One region of the Variovorax sp. GW460-12-1-14-LB1 genome, then DNA from elsewhere that is predicted to be linked to it. Evidence: predicted binding sites of a transcription regulator. Region 1 holds the regulator's gene; each other region holds the start of a gene.
What was found. Region 1 encodes HrcA, which represses chaperone genes, less so after heat shock. Its sites were predicted from a motif close to TTAGCACTCNNNNNNNNNGAGTGCTAA; they were not measured.

Region 1 (6,006 bases):
AGGCGCGCGCCTTCGGCCACCGCTTCGAGCAGCGGCACGCCACGGCGCAGCGCGGCCTCCGCGAACTCGATGATCAGGATCGCGTTCTTGGCCGACAGGCCGATGGTCGCGAGCAGGCCGACCTGGAAGTAGATGTCGTTCGACAACCCGCGCAGCGCCGCCGCGATCACCGCGCCGAGCACGCCCAGCGGAATCACCAGCATCACCGACACCGGCACCGACCAGCTCTCGTACAGCGCCGCCAGGCACAGGAAGACCACGAGGATCGACAGCGCGAACAGCAGCGGCGCCTGCCCGCCCGACAGCCGCTCCTGGTACGACAGGCCGCTCCAGGCCTGGCCCGTGCCGCTCTGCTTCTTCGCGAGGGTCTCGATGGCCGCCATGGCCGTGCCCGAGCTCGTGCCCTGCGCGGCCGCGCCCTGAATCTGCACCGCGGGCAAGCCGTTGTAGCGCTCCAGCTGCGACGCACCCTGCGACCAGCGCGTGGTGGCAAAGGCCGAGAACGGCGTCATCGCGCCCGTGCTGCCGCGCACGAACCACTGGCCGATGTCGTCCGGCGCCGAGCGGTACGGCGCATCGGCCTGCACGTACACGCGTTTCACGCGGCCGCGGTCGATGAAGTCGTTGACGTAGCTGCCGCCCCAGGCAATGCCCAGCGTGGTGTTCACGTCGTCCAGCGACAGCCGCAGGGCCGAGGCCTTCAGCTGGTCGATGTCGACCTGCAGCTGCGGCGTGCCGGCCACGCTGTTGGCGCGCACCGACTGCAGGCGCGGGTCCTTGTTGGCCTCGCGCACCAGCTTTTCGCGCGCCTGCAGCAGCCGCTCGGCGCCCATGCCCGAGGTGTCCTGCAGCCAGAACTCGAAGCCGTTCGATTCGCCCAGCCCCTCGATCGGCGGCGGCACCATGCCGAAGACCTCGGCGTCGCGCTGCTGTTTGGCCAGCGCCTTGCCGGCACGCTCGACGATGGCGTGCGCGCGCTTGTCGGCGCTGGCGCGTTCGGACCAGTCCTTCAGCGAGACAAACGCCATGCCCATGTTCTGCCCCGAGCCGCTGTAGCTCCAGCCGGTGAGCGTGAAGATGGTGTCGGTCGTGTCCTTCTCGGTCTCGAGAAAGTGCTTTTCGATGGCGCGGTTCACTTCGTCAGTGCGGCCCGAGGTGGCGCCGGCCGGCAGCGTCGCGATCACCATCACGCTGCCCTGGTCCTCTTCCGGCAGGAAACCGCCGGGCAGGCTCAGGTACAGCAGGCCCATGCCGGCCACGATGGCGACATACACCGCCGTGAAGCGCAGCGGCTTGCGCAGGATGCGGCCCAGCACGCCCACGTAGCGGCCCTGCGCGGCATCGAAGCGGCGGTTGAACGCACCCAGGAAGCCGCGCGTGCGCGGCGGCACACCGGCCTTCAGGAAGCGCGCGCACAGCGCCGGAATGAGCACGATGGCCACCACCACCGACAGCACCATCGACGCGATGATGGTCACCGAGAACTGCCGGTAGATCACGCCCACCGAGCCACCGAAGAAGGCCATGGGCAGGAACACCGCCGACACCACCACCGCGATGCCGACCAGCGCGCCGGTGATCTCCTTCATCGATTTGATCGTGGCAGCCTTCGCATCGAGCCCCTCTTCGTGCATGACGCGCTCGACGTTCTCCACCACCACGATGGCGTCGTCCACCAGCAGGCCGATGGCCAGCACCATGCCGAACAGCGTGAGCACGTTGATCGAATAGCCGAAGGCCGCGAGCACGCCAAAGGTGCCCAGCAGCACCACCGGCACGGTGATCGCGGGGATCACCGTGGCACGCCAGTTCTGCAGGAAGAGGAACATCACGACCACCACCAGCGCGATGGCCTCCAGCAGCGTCCGGATGACCGACTGGATCGAGATCTTGACGAAGCGCGTCGTGTCTTCCGCGTAGGCCACGCGCAGGCCCGCGGGCAGCGAGCGTTCGAGCTCGGCGATGCGCGCCTTCACCGCGCGGGCCGTGGTCAGCGCGTTGGCACCGGGGGCCAGCATCACGGCCGAGCCCGCGGCCGGGTGGCCGTTCAGGCGTGTGGTCTCGGCATACGACTCGCTGCCGATCTCCACGCGTGCCACGTCGCCCAGCCGCACCACGGCGCCGTCGGCCTGCGTCTTGAGCACGATGGCCTTGAACTGGTCGGGCGTCTGCAGCCGCGACATCGCGGTGACGGTGGCGTTCAGGTGCTGCGTCGGCGCCGATGGCCGCGCGCCGATCTCGCCCACCGACACTTGCGTGTTCTGCGCGGTGATGGCGGCCGTGACGTCGGACGGCATCAGCTGGTAGCTGGCCAGCCGGTGCGGGTCGAGCCAGATGCGCATGGCGTACGCCGCGCCGAAGGCCTGCACCGAGCCCACGCCGTCGACGCGGCTGATCGGGTCGCGCAGGTTGCTGGCCATCCAGTCGGCGATGTCGGTGTCGGTGCGCTGGCCGGTCTCGTCGTAGAGCGCCACGATCAGCAGGAAGTTGTTCTGCGACTTGGCGACCGTCACGCCCTGCTGCTGCACCGCCTGCGGCAGCCGGCTGGTGGCCTGGCTGACCTTGTTCTGCACCTGCACCTGCGCGGTGTCGGGGTCGATGCCCTGGCGGAAGGTGACGTTGATCTCGGCCCAGCCGGCCGCGCTGCTGGTCGACTTGAAGTACATCAGGCCGTCGATGCCCTTGAGCTGCTGCTCGAGCACCTGCGTCACGCTGTTTTCCACCGCCTGCGCCGAGGCGCCGGGGTAGTTGGCCGACACGACCACGGTCGGCGGCGCGATGTCCGGGTACTGCGACACCGGCAGCGTGCGAATGGCCACGCCGCCGGCCAGCATGATGAGGATGGCGATGACCCAGGCGAAGACGGGCCGCTGGATGAAGAAATGAGCGATCACGGGAGGTTGTCGCTTCTCATCAATCGGCCGGAGAAGGCGCAGCAGCGGACGATGCGCCCGCCGTGGACACCGGCACCGGCTTCACTTTTTCGCCAGGGCGCGCGCGCTGCAGGCCGTCGACCACCAGGCGGTCGCCCTCGCGCAGGCCCCGGGTCACGACCCAGTGCTCGCCCTCGGTGCTGCGCACTTCGAGCGCGCGCAGCTCGACCTTGTTATCGGCCGCCACCACCAGCGCGGTCGGCTCGCCCTTCTCGTTGCGGGCCACGCCGCGCTGCGGTGCCAGGATGGCCTGACGCTCCACGCCAGACTCGACCTGCGCGCGCACGTACATGCCCGGCAGCAGCAACCCTTGCGGGTTCGGGAATTCCGCGCGCAGCGTGACCGAGCCGGTGGCCTCGTCGACGGCCACTTCGGAGAACTTCAGCGTGCCGGCATGCGGGTAAGGCAGGCCGTCTTCCATGCGCAGGCGGACCTGGGTGCTGGCCGGCGCCATGTCGCCCGAGATGAAGCGACGCTTGAGCTTCGTCAGTTCCAGGCTCGACTGCACCACGTCGACATAGATCGGATCGAGCCGCTGGATCGTGGCCAGCGCCATCGCCTGGCCCGGCGCCACGAGCGCGCCCTCGGTCACGGCGGAGCGGCCGATGCGTCCCGCGATGGGCGCGGTGATGCGCGTGAAGTCGAGGTTGATGCGCGCCGCCTTCACGGCCGCCTGCGCGGCCTTCACGCCGGCTTGCGCCTGCACCAGCGCCGCCTGCGCCTCTTCGTGTTCCTGCCTGCTCACGGCGTTGGCCTTGACCAGTTCGCCGAAGCGATCGGCCTTGCCGCGCAGGCTGGCAATGGTGGCCTGCGAGGTGGCCAGCGCGGCCTGCGCCTGCTCGTGCGCGGCCTCGAACGGGCCGGGCTCGATCTCGTACAGCACTTGGCCCGCGCGGACCATGCCGCCCTCTTCGAACAGCCGCTTGCGCACGATGCCGTTGACCTGCGGCCTCACCTCGGAGACGCGGTAGGCGGCCGTGCGGCCCGCGAGCTCGGTGTGCACGGCCACGTCGCTGGCGTGCAGCGCCACCACGCCGACTTCGGGCGGCGCGTCATCGGTGGTGGAGGCCTGCTTGGCGCCGCATGCAGCGAGCGCGAGCAGGGACATCGGAAGCAGGAGCTTGAAAAGCGGGGTCATGGCCATCGGGAATCGCAGTGCGGCGTGCGCAGGGATCACCCGGCTCGTTACATTTGCACTCAAATGGTGCATTCTGCCTTCGATGTTGCATTGCAACCTGAAGGAATCCTGTGTTTGCCGTAGGTGAAATCGGCGGCGGCCGCAGGCCTTGCTCGCGCCCCCGCAGCTGCAAGGAAAAAGGCCGCGCAATGCGGCCTTCGTCGGAGTGTCTACAGAGGGGGAATGTGTGGTGGTAGGCCGTGAGTGGCTTGAACACTCGACCAACGGATTATGAGTCCGCTGCTCTAACCAACTGAGCTAACGGCCCACGCGGGCCCGATTCTATGCGCCGCGCGCGGCCGCTTACTTGCGGTGGCTCAGCGCGTTGCTCACCAGCCGCGACGTGATGTCCACGATCTGGATCATGCGGTCGTACGGCATGCGGGTCGGGCCGATCACGCCCAGCGTGCCCACCACCTGGCCGTCGACCTCGTAGTTGGCGCTGACGATGGACAACTCCTCGAAGGGCACGACCTGGCTTTCGCCGCCGATGAAGATGCGCACGCCCTCGGCCTTGCTCGACACGTCGAGCAGCCGCATCAGCTGCGCCTTCTCTTCAAAAAGATCGAAGGCGCGCCGCAGCTGCCCCATGTCGCTGGAAAAATCGGTCACCGACAGCAGGTTGCGCTCGCCGGAAATCACGACGTCGTCGGCCTGGGCGTCGGTGAGCACTTCGGAGCTGACCTGCACCGCGGCCTGCATCAGCGCGGCGATTTCACCGCGCAGCTTCTCGACCTCGGACTGCAGGCGGTCGCGCACCTGCTCGATCGTCAGGCCCGCGAAGTGCGCGTTGATGTAGTTCGAGGCTTCCACCAGCTGCGACTGCGAGTAGTCGGATTCCGGGAAGATCACGCGGTTCTGCACGTCGCCGTCGGGCGAGACGATGATCACCAGCAGCCGCCGCTCCGACAGGCGCAGGAATTCGATCTGCTTGAACACCGAGACGCGCCGCGGCGCCATCACGACGCCCACGAACTGCGACAGGTTCGACAGCAGGTGCGCGGCGTTGGCGATCACCTTCTGCGGCTGGTCGGCCGCCAGGCTCGGCGTGCTCATCTGCTCGCGCTGCGCGGTCAGCATGGTGTCGACGAAGAGCCGGTAGCCGCGCGTGGTCGGCACGCGCCCGGCTGAGGTGTGGGGGCTGGCAATGAGTCCCAGCGCCTCGAGGTCGGACATGACGTTGCGGATGGTCGCGGGCGAGAGATCCAGCCCTGCCGAACGCGAGAGCGTGCGCGATCCGACGGGTTGCCCATCGGCGATGTAACGCTCGACCAGCGTCTTCAACAGCAACTTGGCACGGTCGTCCAGCATTGCAAGATTTTAGTGTTGTACGTTAAAAAATTCGGTCGCCGACGACGAGACTAGCTCAATCGACGGCGCCGGCTACCACCCCACGCCCTTCGCGTGACTCCATCCCTCACCAGCGCAGACCGGACCGCCGTAGGCGAGACACCGAACATCAGCGCAATCTCCCCCAACGTAAAGCCCTCCCGGTAGAGGATCGCGGCCACCCTGGCCTCATCGCCGGTAACCAGCGGCTGACGCCCGAACAGCACGCCACGCGCCCGAGCAGCCACGCGCCCGGCCTCGCACCGCTCCCGAATGATCGCCCGCTCAAGCTGAGCGACCGCGCCCAGTATCTGCAGCACGAACTCGCCCATCGCAGAAGATGTGTCGATAGGCTCGGTCAGTGATTTCACCGAGCAGCCCGCCGCCTTGAGACGGTCCAACAACTGCAGCAAATCCTTCAGGCTGCGCGCCAACCGATCCAGCTTGTAGACCACCAGCGTATGCCCCGGCTCAAGGAAAGCCAGAGCCTTGTGCAACTCGGGTCGAGGCCCTACCCCGCTCGTCTTCTCCGAGAAAATTCGGCGCACACCCGCACCCCGCAGCGCA
Region 2 (6,006 bases), on a different contig from region 1:
CGCGACCGCGTGATCCAGTTCCGCCACGAGCCCATCGAGCGCGCGGCCGCCGAGATTCCCGAGCTGCGCGACGTGATGCCGCTGCTCGATCGCGCGCGCCACGGCATCGAGTTCTTCGGCATGTCGGAACAGGCGCTGGCGCACTGGGACGCCATCAAGGCCGCGCGCGGCGTGCGCCGCCTGGGCCTGTTCTGCGAGTTCATGGCCGACCTGGCGCAGTGCACCGACTACCGGCTGCTGTCGAGCGTGCAGATGCAGGGCGTGCAGGGCAGCGACGGCGATGCGCAGGTCGACCAGATCAACGACATCGTGAACCGCATCACCAACAACATGACCGACTCGATCTCGATGTCGGACGTGGCCGCCGAGCTGGGCATGAGCGAGAGTCGCTTCAGCCGCTTCTTCCGCCGCTCGACGGGCAACAGCTTCACCGACTTCGTGAACCGCGTGCGCATCAACAGCGCCTGCCACCTGCTGATGCAGACCGACCACTACGTGACCGACATCTGCTACCAGGTGGGCTTCAACAACGTGGCGAACTTCAACCGGCGCTTTCTCGAAATCAAGGGCATGACACCGAGCGAGTTCAGGCGCCAGGCCGACACGCGCTTCGGCTGATTTCTTTCAAGGCGAACGCGCCCGCTCCGAAGGCGCCATCAGGGAGACCATCTTGTATCTGGGACTCGACCTCGGCACGTCCGAGCTCAAGGCATTGCTGCTCGCGGACGATCACCGCATCGTCGGCGTGGCACGCGCACCGCTCACGGTCGACCGGCCGCAGCCGCTGTGGTCCGAGCAGGCGCCTGCCCAATGGTGGCAGGCGCTCGAGGCGGTCATGGCCGAGTTGCGCACCACGCATGCCGAGGCGCTGGCGCAGGTGCGCGCCATCGGCCTGTCGGGCCAGATGCACGGTGCCACGCTGTTCGATGCGGCGGGCGACGTGCTGCGCCCGGCCATCCTCTGGAACGACGGCCGCAGCGGTGCGCAGTGCGAGGCGCTCACGCGCGCCGTGCCGCGCCTGGGCGAGATCGCGGGCAACCTCGCGATGCCCGGCTTCACCGCGCCCAAGCTGCTGTGGGTGCGCGAGCACGAGCCCGAGGTCTTCGCCCGCGTGGCGCGCGTGCTGCTGCCCAAGGACTGGCTGCGCTTCATGCTCAGCGGCGAGGCGGTCAGCGAGATGTCCGACGCGGCCGGCACGCTGTGGCTCGACGTGGGCGCGCGCGACTGGTCCGACGAACTGCTCGCCGCCACGGGGCTCACGCGCGATCACATGCCGCGGCTGGTCGAGGGCAGCGAAGTCTCCGCGCTGCTCAAGCCGGAACTGGCGGCGCGCTGGGGGCTGCGCGAGGGCGTGAAGATCGCCGGCGGCGCGGGCGACAACGCCGCCAGCGCGGTCGGCATGGGGCTCGTGGAGCCGGGGCAGGGCTTCGTCTCGCTCGGCACCTCGGGCGTGGTGTTCGTCTCGACCGACCGCTTCCTGCCGAACCCCGCGCAGGCGATGCACGCCTTCTGCCACGCGCTGCCCAGGCGCTGGCACCAGATGTCGGTGATGCTCTCGGCCGCCAGCGCGGTGAGCTGGGCGGCGAAGACCTTCAAGTTCGCGGACGAGGCGGCGTTGCTCGAGGCGGCGGCGTCGGTTGCGTTGGCGGACCGGGCGCGCTGCCCGCTGTTCCTGCCGTACCTGTCGGGCGAACGCTCGCCGCACAACAACCCGAATGCGCAGGGCACGTTGTTCGGCCTGACGCATGCACAAGGCCCCGCAGAGATCGCCTATGCCGTGGTCGAGGGCGTGAGCTTCGGCTTGCGCGATGGCTTCGACACGCTGCGCCTGCCGGCCGACATGCCGCTGCGCGAGGTCGCGCTCGTGGGGGGCGGTGCGCGCAGTGTGTGGTGGGGGCAGTTGCTGGCCGACATCTTCCAGGTGTCGCTCACGCTCTATGCAGGCAGCGAGACGGGCGGTGCGCTCGGTGCGGCGCGGCTGGCGTGGCTGGCCGATGGCGGTGCTGTGGCCGAGGTGTGCACGCTGCCGCCGGTGAAGCAGACGCTGACGCCTTCATCCGAAGGCGCTGGCGCACACAAGACGCGTCATGCGCGTTTTCAGGTGCTCTACATGGCGCTGCGCGACCAGTTCCGCTGAACCTTCCGCGCAAAGAAAAAGGGCCGCTTGCGCGGCCCTTTTTGCGTTGGTGAGCAGAGCTCAGCCGGGCAATTACATGCCCATGCCGCCCATGCCGCCCATGCCACCCATGTCGGGCATGCCGCCGCCGCCAGCGCCGGACTCGTCCTTGGGTGCGTCAGCAACCATGGCTTCGGTCGTCAGCAGCAGCGAGGACACCGAAGCGGCGTTCTGCAGTGCGGTGCGGGTGACCTTCGTCGGGTCCAGGATGCCCAGCTCGAGCATGTCGCCGTACGTGTCGTTCGCAGCGTTGAAGCCGTAGTTGCCCTTGCCGGCCAACACAGCGTTCACCACCACCGAGGCTTCGCCGCCGGCGTTGTTCACGATTTCGCGCAGGGGGGCTTCGATGGCCTTCAGCACCAGCTTGATGCCGGCTTCTTGATCAGCGTTGTCGCCCTTGACCGAGTCGCCCACAGCTTGCTTGGCACGCAGCAGAGCCACGCCGCCACCAGCCACAACGCCTTCTTCCACTGCAGCGCGGGTGGCGTGCAGGGCGTCTTCGACGCGAGCCTTCTTTTCCTTCATTTCGACTTCGGTGGCAGCGCCAACCTTGATCACTGCCACGCCGCCGGCCAGCTTGGCCACGCGCTCTTGCAGCTTCTCACGGTCGTAGTCGCTGGTCGCTTCTTCGATCTGAACGCGAACTTGCTTCACGCGGGCTTCGATGTCACCAGCAGCGCCAGCGCCGTCGATGATGATCGTGTTTTCCTTGCCCACTTCGATGCGCTTGGCTTGACCCAGGTCGGCCAGCGTCACCTTTTCGAGCGTCAGGCCCACTTCTTCAGCGATGACCTTGCCGCCCGTCAGGATGGCGATGTCTTCCAGCATGGCCTTGCGGCGGTCGCCGAAGCCAGGAGCCTTCACAGCCACAACCTTCAGGATGCCGCGGATCGTGTTCACGACCAAGGTCGCCAGGGCTTCGCCTTCGACTTCTTCGGCAATGATCAGCAGCGGACGGCCCGCCTTGGCGACTTGCTCCAGCACCGGCAGCAGGTCACGGATGTTGCTGATCTTCTTGTCGAACAGCAGCACGAAGGGGTTGTCGAGCAGCGCCGATTGCTTCTCGGGGTTGTTGATGAAGTAGGGCGACAGGTAGCCGCGGTCGAACTGCATGCCTTCGACGACGTCGAGTTCGCTGTCCAGCGACTTGCCGTCTTCCACGGTGATCACGCCTTCCTTGCCGACCTTGTCCATCGCGTCAGCGATGAGCTTGCCGATGGTTTCGTCGCTGTTGGCCGAGATGGAGCCGACTTGCGCGATTTCCTTGGAGGTGGTGGTGGGCTTGGAAGCCTTCTTCAGCTCGGCGACCAGGGCCGTGACAGCCTTGTCGATGCCGCGCTTCAGGTCCATCGGGTTCATGCCGGCAGCCACCAGCTTGAAACCTTCGCGAACGATGGCTTGTGCCAGGACCGTGGCGGTCGTGGTGCCGTCACCAGCGTTGTCGCTGGTCTTGGAGGCCACTTCCTTCACGAGCTGGGCGCCCATGTTCTGCAGCTTGTCCTTGAGTTCGATTTCCTTGGCCACGGACACACCGTCCTTGGTCACGGTGGGGGCGCCGAACGAACGCTCGAGCACCACGTTGCGGCCCTTGGGGCCCAGGGTCACTTTGACTGCGTTGGCCAGGATGTTGACACCCTCGACCATGCGTGCGCGGGCTTCGCCGCCGAAGACTACGTCTTTTGCTGCCATGATGAATTAACTCCGAATGGATTGAATTTGGATGGGATCGAAAGAGAGGAGAAGAATTACTTCTCGACGACTGCGAACAGGTCGTCTTCCTTCATCACGAGCAGTTCGTCGCCATCGACCTTGACGGTCTGGCCGCTGTACTTGCCGAACAGGACGCGGTCGCCGACCTTGACGGTCAGTGCGGCCAGTTCGCCCTTGTCGTTGCGCTTGCCCGGGCCCACGGCCAGGACTTCACCCTGATCGGGCTTTTCGGCGGCTGCGTCGGGGATGACGATGCCGGAGGCGGTCTTGGTTTCGCTGTCAACACGCTTGACGATCACGCGATCGGCCAAAGGACGAAGTTTCATTGCATCTCCTGGAAGGGTAAGAAACGGGTTTGTTTGTGGTCGGGCGCCGGAGAAACCGGCGACCTGTCGACTGGATGGGAGGGTTGTTAGCACTCGTCAGCAGCGAGTGCTAATCATAAGGGCATTCGATGACCTTTCAAGGGCGGCGCCCTTGCCGCCGTTTGGCACCGCCGTGCTTTTCCGGGGAAACACCGGGTGGCCGGGTGCCACCGGGCGGGACGTCTTGGGATATTTTGCCCGGGCAAAATAAGGCGATTCCCATGTCGCCGACGCAAGAGGTCGGGCGCGCAGATTGCCTTTTTGTAATCCGGGTGATCGGTGGTGGACGGGCTTGGCTTCCTAGAGTCGCGGCATCCCGGCAACCTCCAAGGACACCATGACACACACCTTCCGCAACACCGTTTTCGCTGCAGGGGCTGCACTGGCCGCTGCCGGTGCTTTCGCCTCGGGCACCCACGCCGGTGGCCACGGCCACGATGCCGAAGCCGCCGTCGGCAAGCCCGGCGTGGCCGCCAAGGTGACGCGCACGGTCCAGGTCGACATGACGGACTCGATGCGCTTCACGCCGGCGGACATCAAGGTCAAGCAGGGGGAGACGGTGCGCTTCGTCGTCAAGAACTCCGGTGTCCTGAAGCACGAGCTCGTGCTCGGGACCGAGAAGGCGCTGCTGGCGCACTACGAGGCCATGAAGAAGAACCCCGAGATGGAGCACGCCGATCCGAACATGGTCACGCTGGCCGCGGGCAAGACCGGCGAGATCGTCTGGCAGTTCACCCAGGCCGGCAAGGTCGACTTCGGCTGCCTGCAACCGGGCCACTACGACGCCGGAATGAAGGGCGCGGTGCTGGTGGGCAAGGCCGGCAAGTGAGCGTCCTGCGCACGCGTCTTTCACGCGCCGGCCGCCATGCCGGCGCTTTTTCTTCCAGGGTATCGCGCGACAGGGCTTGACCTTCACATCGTGTCAACCTGGACACTGATCGCTTCCCCCTCAAGGGCTTCCCCCTTTCCTGTCGGAGAACGCGAATGAACGACACGTCCACCAGGCACGCAGGACACCCCCACGGTCATCACGGCCACCACGATCACCACGCATCGCACGGGCATGCGCCCGCGGACCCTGCGCAGCCCGCTGCGCAAGGCACGGTCTACACCTGCCCCATGCACCCGGAGATCCGGCAGGACCACCCGGGCAACTGCCCCAAGTGCGGCATGACGCTGGGGCCCGAGATGCCGACCCTCGACGAGGGCGAAGATCCCGAGCTGAAAGACTTCAAGCGGCGCTTCTTCTGGACGCTGCCGCTCAGCGTTGTCGTCACCGTGCTCGCCATGGCCGGCCACCGCCTGCAGTGGTTCGAGATGGGCACGCAAAGCTGGATCGAGCTCGTGCTCACTGTTCCCATAGTGCTGTGGGCCGGCTGGCCGTTCTTTGTGCGCGCGGTGCAGTCGGTGGCGAACCGCAGCCCGAACATGTGGACCCTGATCGGCCTGGGCACGGCCGCCGCCTTTGCCTACAGCGTCGTGGCCACGGTGGCGCCGGGCGTGTTCCCCGCGTCGTTCGTGTCGATGGGGCGCGTGTCGGTCTACTTCGAGGCGGCGGCGGTGATCATTTCGCTCACCCTGCTGGGCCAGATCCTCGAGCTCAAGGCGCGCTCGCAAACCTCCGCGGCCATCAAGTCGCTGCTGGGGCTCGCGCCCAAGACGGCGCGCCGGATCGGCGCCGACGGCACCGAGGAAGACGTGCCCATCGGCCACGTGCATGTGGGCGACAAGCTGCGCGTGCGCCCCGGTGAAAAG
Region 3 (6,006 bases), on a different contig from region 1:
GGCGCCTCGGGCGCCATGCCGCCGGTGCTGGGCTGGGCCGCCATGACGGGCGACGTCGGCCCCGAGGCGCTGATCCTGTTCCTGATCATCTTCCTGTGGACCCCGCCGCACTTCTGGGCGCTGGCGCTGTACCGCGTCGAGGACTACCGCAAGGCCGGCCTGCCGATGCTGCCCGTGACGCACGGCAACGAGTTCACGCGGCTGCAGGTGCTGCTGTACACCTTCATCCTGTTCGCCGCCTGCCTGATGCCCTTCATCTACGGCATGAGCGGCTGGCTCTATCTCGTGGTCGCCATCGGCGTGAGCATCGGCTTCACCGGCTATGCCTTCGCGCTGTGGCGTAACTACTCCGACACGCTGGCGCGCAAGACCTTCCGGTTTTCGCTCATCCACCTGAGCGTGCTGTTCGCGGCGCTGCTCGTCGACCATTACCTCCGCTGACCGGACCTGACCTGCCCATGAACAAGCGCAATGCCCTGAAATCGATCGCCGCCACGGCCGGCTGGGTGGCCGCCTCGGCCACGTTGGGCCTGGGCCTTTCGGCCTGTAGCGAGCAGCCGAAGCAGAGCTTCCAGGCGGTCGACATCACGGGCGCCGACTACGCCAAAGACTTCTCGCTCACCGACGCCGACGGCAAGGTGCGCACGCTGGCCGACTTCAAGGGCAAGGCGGTCGTGCTGTTCTTCGGCTACGTGCAGTGCCCCGACGTCTGCCCGACCACCATGACCGAGATGGCGCAGGTCAAGCAGCAGCTCGGCGCCGACGGCAGCAAGCTGCAGGTGCTGTTCGTCACCGTCGATCCGGCGCGCGACACCCCCGAGGTGCTCAAGGCCTACATGGGCGCCTTCGACCCGAGCTTCGTGGCGCTCATTCCCACGCCCGAGCAGCTGGCCGCCGTCGCGAAAGACTTCAAGGTCTACTACAAGAAGGTCGACGGCAAGACGCCGACCAGCTACGCCATGGACCACTCGGCCGCCAGCTACATCTACGACCCGCAGGGCCGCCTGCGGCTCTACGCGCGCTACGGCGCGGGCGTGCCGGCGATGGTGTCGGACCTGAAGACGCTGCTCGCGTCCTGAGCCGGGCGCCCGGGGCATGGACGCCGCATCGGTCGCGCACCTGAAGTCGCGCAAGGGCGCGTTCCGCATCGCGCTCATCCCGCCCGAGGTGCTGGGCGCGCTGAACGGCGGGCTGCTCGAGACCGTCAACCTCAACGAATTCCTCGCGCTCGAACTGCCGCTGCTCGCGCGCAGCGTGGCGGGCCATGTCGGCCTCGACGCGGCGCACGAACGGCTGGACGACACGCTCGCCATGCTGGCCGCCTTCAAGCCCATGCAGCGCCACAGCCACATCGCGCGGGCGCTGTACGACATGACGGCCGAACACGCCGAACGCGATGCCGTGGCCTACCGGCTGGCCACGCACGCGAGCGACGTGGCGCGCTGCTGGGCGGTGCAGTGGATCACGCTGTCGGGCCTGCCGCTGGCGGCCCAGCTCGACGCCGTGCGCCGCTTTGCCGCCGACCCGCATTTCGGCGTGCGCGAGTTCGCCTGGATGGCGGTGCGTGACAGCGTCATCGATTCGCTCGACGAGGCGCTGGCGCTGCTGCAGCCCTGGGTGACCGATGCCGATCCGAACGTGCGCCGCTTCGCCAGCGAGCTCACGCGCCCGCGCGGCGTGTGGTGCGCGCAGATCGAGACGCTGAAGGCCGAGCCCTGGCTGGCGCTGCCGCTGCTGGAGCCGCTGCGCGCCGACGCGCATCGCTACGTGCAGAACTCGGTCGCCAACTGGCTCAACGACGCCAGCAAGACGCAGCCCGAGTGGGTCGAGACGCTGTGCACGCGCTGGGTGGCCGAATCGCCGGTCGCCGAGACCCGCTACATCGCGAAGCGGGCGTTGCGCACGCTGACCAAGTCGACGCCCTGAAGCGCCCCCGAACGAAAAAAAGCCCGGCACTGCCGGGCTTTTTCGTGGAGGAGGGCGGTCGTGACGCTTACGCGTACTCGGCCAGCGCCTTCTTCATCTTCTTCATCGCCGCCACTTCGATCTGGCGGATGCGTTCGGCGCTCACGCCGTACACCGCGGCCAGGTCGTGCAGCGTCATGCCGCCCGAGCCGTCGTCGTTCACCTTGAGCCAGCGCTCTTCGACGATGCGGCGGCTGCGGTCGTCCAGCACCTCCAGGGCGGTGGCGATGCCGTCGCTCGACAGGCGGTCGCGCTGCTGCGATTCGAGCAGGGCGGTCGGTTCCTGCGTGGCGTCGGCCAGGTAGGCGATGGGGCCGAAGCCTTCGTCGCCGTCATCGGACGGACCCGGATCGAGCAGCACGTCGCCGCCCGACAGGCGGGTTTCCATCTCGAGCACTTCCTCGGGCTTCACGTTCAGGCGCGTGGCCATCTGCGAGACCTCGTCGGGGCTCAGCGTCTCGCGGTGCGTGCCGTTGTCGGCCGCGGCCGAGTCGGCCTTGAAACCCTGCTTCATCGAGCGCAGATTGAAGAACAGCTTGCGCTGGGCCTTGGTCGTCGCGACCTTGACCATGCGCCAGTTCTTCAGGATGTATTCGTGGATCTCGGCCTTGATCCAGTGCATGGCGTAGCTCACCAGCCGCACGCCCTGGTCGGGGTCGAAACGCTTCACGGCCTTCATGAGACCGACGTTGCCTTCCTGGATCAGGTCGCCGTGCGGCAGCCCGTAGCCCAGGTACTGGCGGGAAATGGACACGACCAGGCGCAGGTGCGACAGGATCAGCGCACCGGCGGCTTCGAGGTCGTTCTGGTCGCGCAACTTGCGTGCGAAGCCCTGCTCTTCTTCGAGCGTGAGCAGCGGCAGGCGGTTGGCGGCCGAAATGTAGGCATCCAGGTTGCCCAGCGGGGGGACCATCGACCAGGGGTTGGCGACGGCCAGCTGGTTGGCAGAGACTCCAGACAGCGTTGTCATCAGGGGAAACTCCTTTGTGTTGGCCATATTAGCACTCGGTTAGAGGGAGTGCTAAGCCAAGGGTTCCCTTGGGTTTCTATCGTTGCGATAGCTTTTGCCGCGATTTGTTGGGTATTTGTATGCCGTTTGGCGTTTTTCAAGTCCTGGACGCCTGCCCCAGCAGCCAGTCCTGGAACGCCAGGATGCGCGGGTCCCGGGCGCTGCCTTCCGGGTAGACGAGGTGGTAGGCGTAGCCCGCTGCCATGGGCACGCCGATGTCGAACAGCCGCACCAGCCGGCCCTGGGCGAGGTCGGCGCCGATCATGTCCAGGTCGGCCAGGCCGACCATGCCGCTCTCGGTGACGGCGCGCACCACGTCGCTCGAGTCGGCGAAGCCGATGCAGTGGCTGTCGTCGAAGCCCTCGATGCCCGCCGCGGCCATCCACATCGGCCAGTTGGGCCAGACCATGCCGTCGGTCTTCCAGTCGACGTAGCACAGCGTGTGCTGGAGCAGGTCGCGCGGCGTTGCCAGCGGGGGCCCGCTGGCGAGCAGCCTGGGGCTGCAGACCGGCACGATGACGGTGTCGAACAGCCGCTGCGCGCGCGTGCCCGGGTTTTTGCCGGTGCCGAAGCGGATCGCTACGTCGATGTCGTCGGCGTCGAAATCCCGCAGCGCGTCGGAAATATCGAAACCCAGTTCCAGCCCCGGGTTCGCGGCGCGGAACTGCGGCAGCCGGGGCAGCAGCCAGTTGGTCGCGAAGCGGGCGCTGGTCGACAGCCGCAGCGTCGCCGCCCCGCGCGCCATGCGCCGGGCGCGGCCGGCGGCGCGGCGCAGGGTGTCGAGCGCGTCGGCGGTGGCCTCGAACCACACGGCGCCGGCCGGCGTGAGGCGGATGCTGCGGCTGGTGCGCGTGAACAGCACCACGCCCAGCTGGTCCTCGATCTCCTTGATCTGGTGGCTCACGGCCGCCGGTGTCAGCCCGACTTCCTCGGCGGCCCGGGTGAAGTTCAGGTGCCGCCCGGCGGCCTCGAAGGTGCGCAGGGCACGGGTGCCGGGGAGCAGTCTGGGGTGCATCGATCTTCAAATGGTTTTTGATGATTTTCCAAAAACTATTCGTTTCTCCTAGGAAAGTCAACGCGGGATAGTTCAAGAACTTGATGATCCATCCCCTCCAGGAGCAACGAAACCATGTCCGCCAGCGTCCCTTCTTCTTTCTTTGTCGTGCAGCGCAACGGCCAGCCGTTGCCCGCCGCGGACCTGGCGTCGCTCGCCTTCGCCGGCCACGCCCACTTCACGGCCATGCAGGTGCGCGGCGGCCGGGTGCAGGGCCTCGACCTCCACCTGGCACGGCTGCGCTTCGCCTCGCAGACCCTGTTCGGCCAGGCGCTGCCCGACGACACGGTGCGCGCCCACCTGCGGGCGGCGCTTGCGGCCGGCCCAGCCGACCTGTCGCTGACCGCCACCGTCTACTCCCCGGCCGGCGAGTTCACCGCGGCCGACGCAGTGCCCGAGATGCTGATCCGCACCGGCCCGCCTTCCAACGGCCCCGCCGGCCCGCTGACCCTGGCCGCGATCGAGCACGAGCGCTTCCTGCCGGCCGTGAAGCACGTCGGCGAAGGCGCCAAGACCCAGCTGCTGCGCCAGGCCGTCGCGCAGGGCTTCGACGACGCGGCCTTTCTCGACCGGCACGGCCGGCTCGGCGAAGCATCGATCTGGAACCTGGCCTTCTGGGACGGCGAGGCGGTGGTGTGGCCCGAGGCCGAGATCCTCGTGGGCACCACCATGGGCATCGTGCGCCGGCAGCTCGAAGGGCTCGGTGTCCCGCAGCGCAGCCAGGTACTGGGGATGGCCGACCTGCCTGCGCTGGCCGGCGCCGTGGTCATGAACTCGTGGACGCCGGGCGTGGCGGTGCACCGCATCGGCGACGTGGTGTTGCCGGCAGCGTCGGCTTTCGTGGAACTGCTGCACCGGGCCTATGAGGCCGAACCGCTCATGTCGCCCTGAAGGAACCCTCGCGCGCGGACGCTGCGCGCCAGATCACCCACCGACTACCAGCGGATGCCGAGCTTGACGAACAGCTTGGACAGCACGAACAGCGGGCCAACCCAGAGGTACTGGATGTCCTCGAAGAACGACGGCTTCTTGCCTTCCATCTTGTGGCCGACGAACTGGAAGATCCACGCCACCACGAAGATCGCCGCCGACACCGGCGCCACCGCGGTGCCCATTGCATGCACCGCCACCAGCGCCAGCACCGTGAGCGCGAGCATCGTGACGAGGAAGGCCGGCGAGCGCAGCAGGGCGTAGTACACGAGGCTGGCCGCCACGAAGGCGTAGGCCACCCACGGATGGATCGCGAACAGCAGCCCGACGATGCTCAGCATGATGGCGGGAATGGCCACGAAGTGGATCCGCTCGTTGGTCGGATGGCGGTGGCTCTCCTCGTAGTGGGCGAGCAGGCGGTCGACCTTGCGCTCGCTGGTGGCGAGCGGGGCGGCGGCAGTGTGGGTCATGGCAGGTCTCCGGGGCGCCGTGCGTTGCGGCAAGACGTCCATGGTGCCCACGGCGCCGCGCCGTGGCAAGTGGCGCCAGCCCGGGTCAGGGCGCCATGACTTAGGGCACTGTCGCGCGGGGCTTGCGCCGCTAAGATCAAATCCGTGGCCTCTTTCGACTCCCCCTCCGCACCCCTGCCGCCCACCACCGACATCGGTGTGCCCGCCGGCGTGTCCGGCGCGATCCTGGTGGTGGACGACCACGACCTGCTGCGCCTGGGCGTGAGCGCACTGGTGCAGGCCCAGGCCGCCACCTCGGGCGCGCGCATCTCGGTGTTCGAGGCCGGCAACATCGCCGACGCGCTCGCGCTCTACGCGGCGAACGAGGCGGCCATCGGCCTCGTGCTGCTCGACCTCGCGCTGCCCGACACGCACGGGCTCAGCGGCCTGGCCGAGTTCCGGCTGCGCTTTCCGGCGGCGCGCGTCGTCGTGCTCTCGGGCACCGCCAACAGCACGCTGGCGCAGGGCGCGCTCGCGCTCGGTGCCAGCGCCTTCCTGCCCAAGTCCGCCGACCTGAAGGAGATGGTGGGCTTCATCCG

Region 2: AC07Y4_RS22150 (co-chaperone GroES) is a predicted target of HrcA. The motif match lies at 4,299-4,325, and genes of this name have one in related genera.
Region 3: rpoH (RNA polymerase sigma factor RpoH) is a predicted target of HrcA. The motif match lies at 2,964-2,990, and genes of this name have one in related genera.

What each region holds. Positions count from the first base shown of each region.
Region 1 covers NZ_JBWKYF010000020.1:1,050-7,055, reverse strand. The annotation lists gene AC07Y4_RS12690 (efflux RND transporter permease subunit) at 1-2,894, opposite strand, end outside; gene AC07Y4_RS12685 (efflux RND transporter periplasmic adaptor subunit) at 2,914-4,071, opposite strand; tRNA gene AC07Y4_RS12680 (tRNA-Ile) at 4,302-4,378, opposite strand; gene hrcA (heat-inducible transcriptional repressor HrcA) at 4,414-5,421, opposite strand; gene AC07Y4_RS12670 (recombinase family protein) at 5,472-6,006, opposite strand, start outside.
Region 2 covers NZ_JBWKYF010000048.1:15,659-21,664, forward strand. The annotation lists gene AC07Y4_RS22135 (AraC family transcriptional regulator) at 1-618, shown strand, start outside; gene xylB (xylulokinase) at 671-2,137, shown strand; gene groL (chaperonin GroEL) at 2,210-3,865, opposite strand; gene AC07Y4_RS22150 (co-chaperone GroES) at 3,922-4,212, opposite strand; gene AC07Y4_RS22155 (cupredoxin domain-containing protein) at 4,589-5,080, shown strand; gene AC07Y4_RS22160 (copper-transporting P-type ATPase) at 5,236-6,006, shown strand, end outside.
Region 3 covers NZ_JBWKYF010000023.1:4,880-10,885, reverse strand. The annotation lists gene cyoE (heme o synthase) at 1-441, shown strand, start outside; gene AC07Y4_RS14020 (SCO family protein) at 459-1,079, shown strand; gene AC07Y4_RS14015 (DNA alkylation repair protein) at 1,096-1,926, shown strand; gene rpoH (RNA polymerase sigma factor RpoH) at 1,994-2,935, opposite strand; gene AC07Y4_RS14005 (LysR substrate-binding domain-containing protein) at 3,072-3,989, opposite strand; gene AC07Y4_RS14000 (aminotransferase class IV family protein) at 4,104-4,919, shown strand; gene AC07Y4_RS13995 (Mpo1 family 2-hydroxy fatty acid dioxygenase) at 4,964-5,428, opposite strand; gene AC07Y4_RS13990 (response regulator transcription factor) at 5,573-6,006, shown strand, end outside.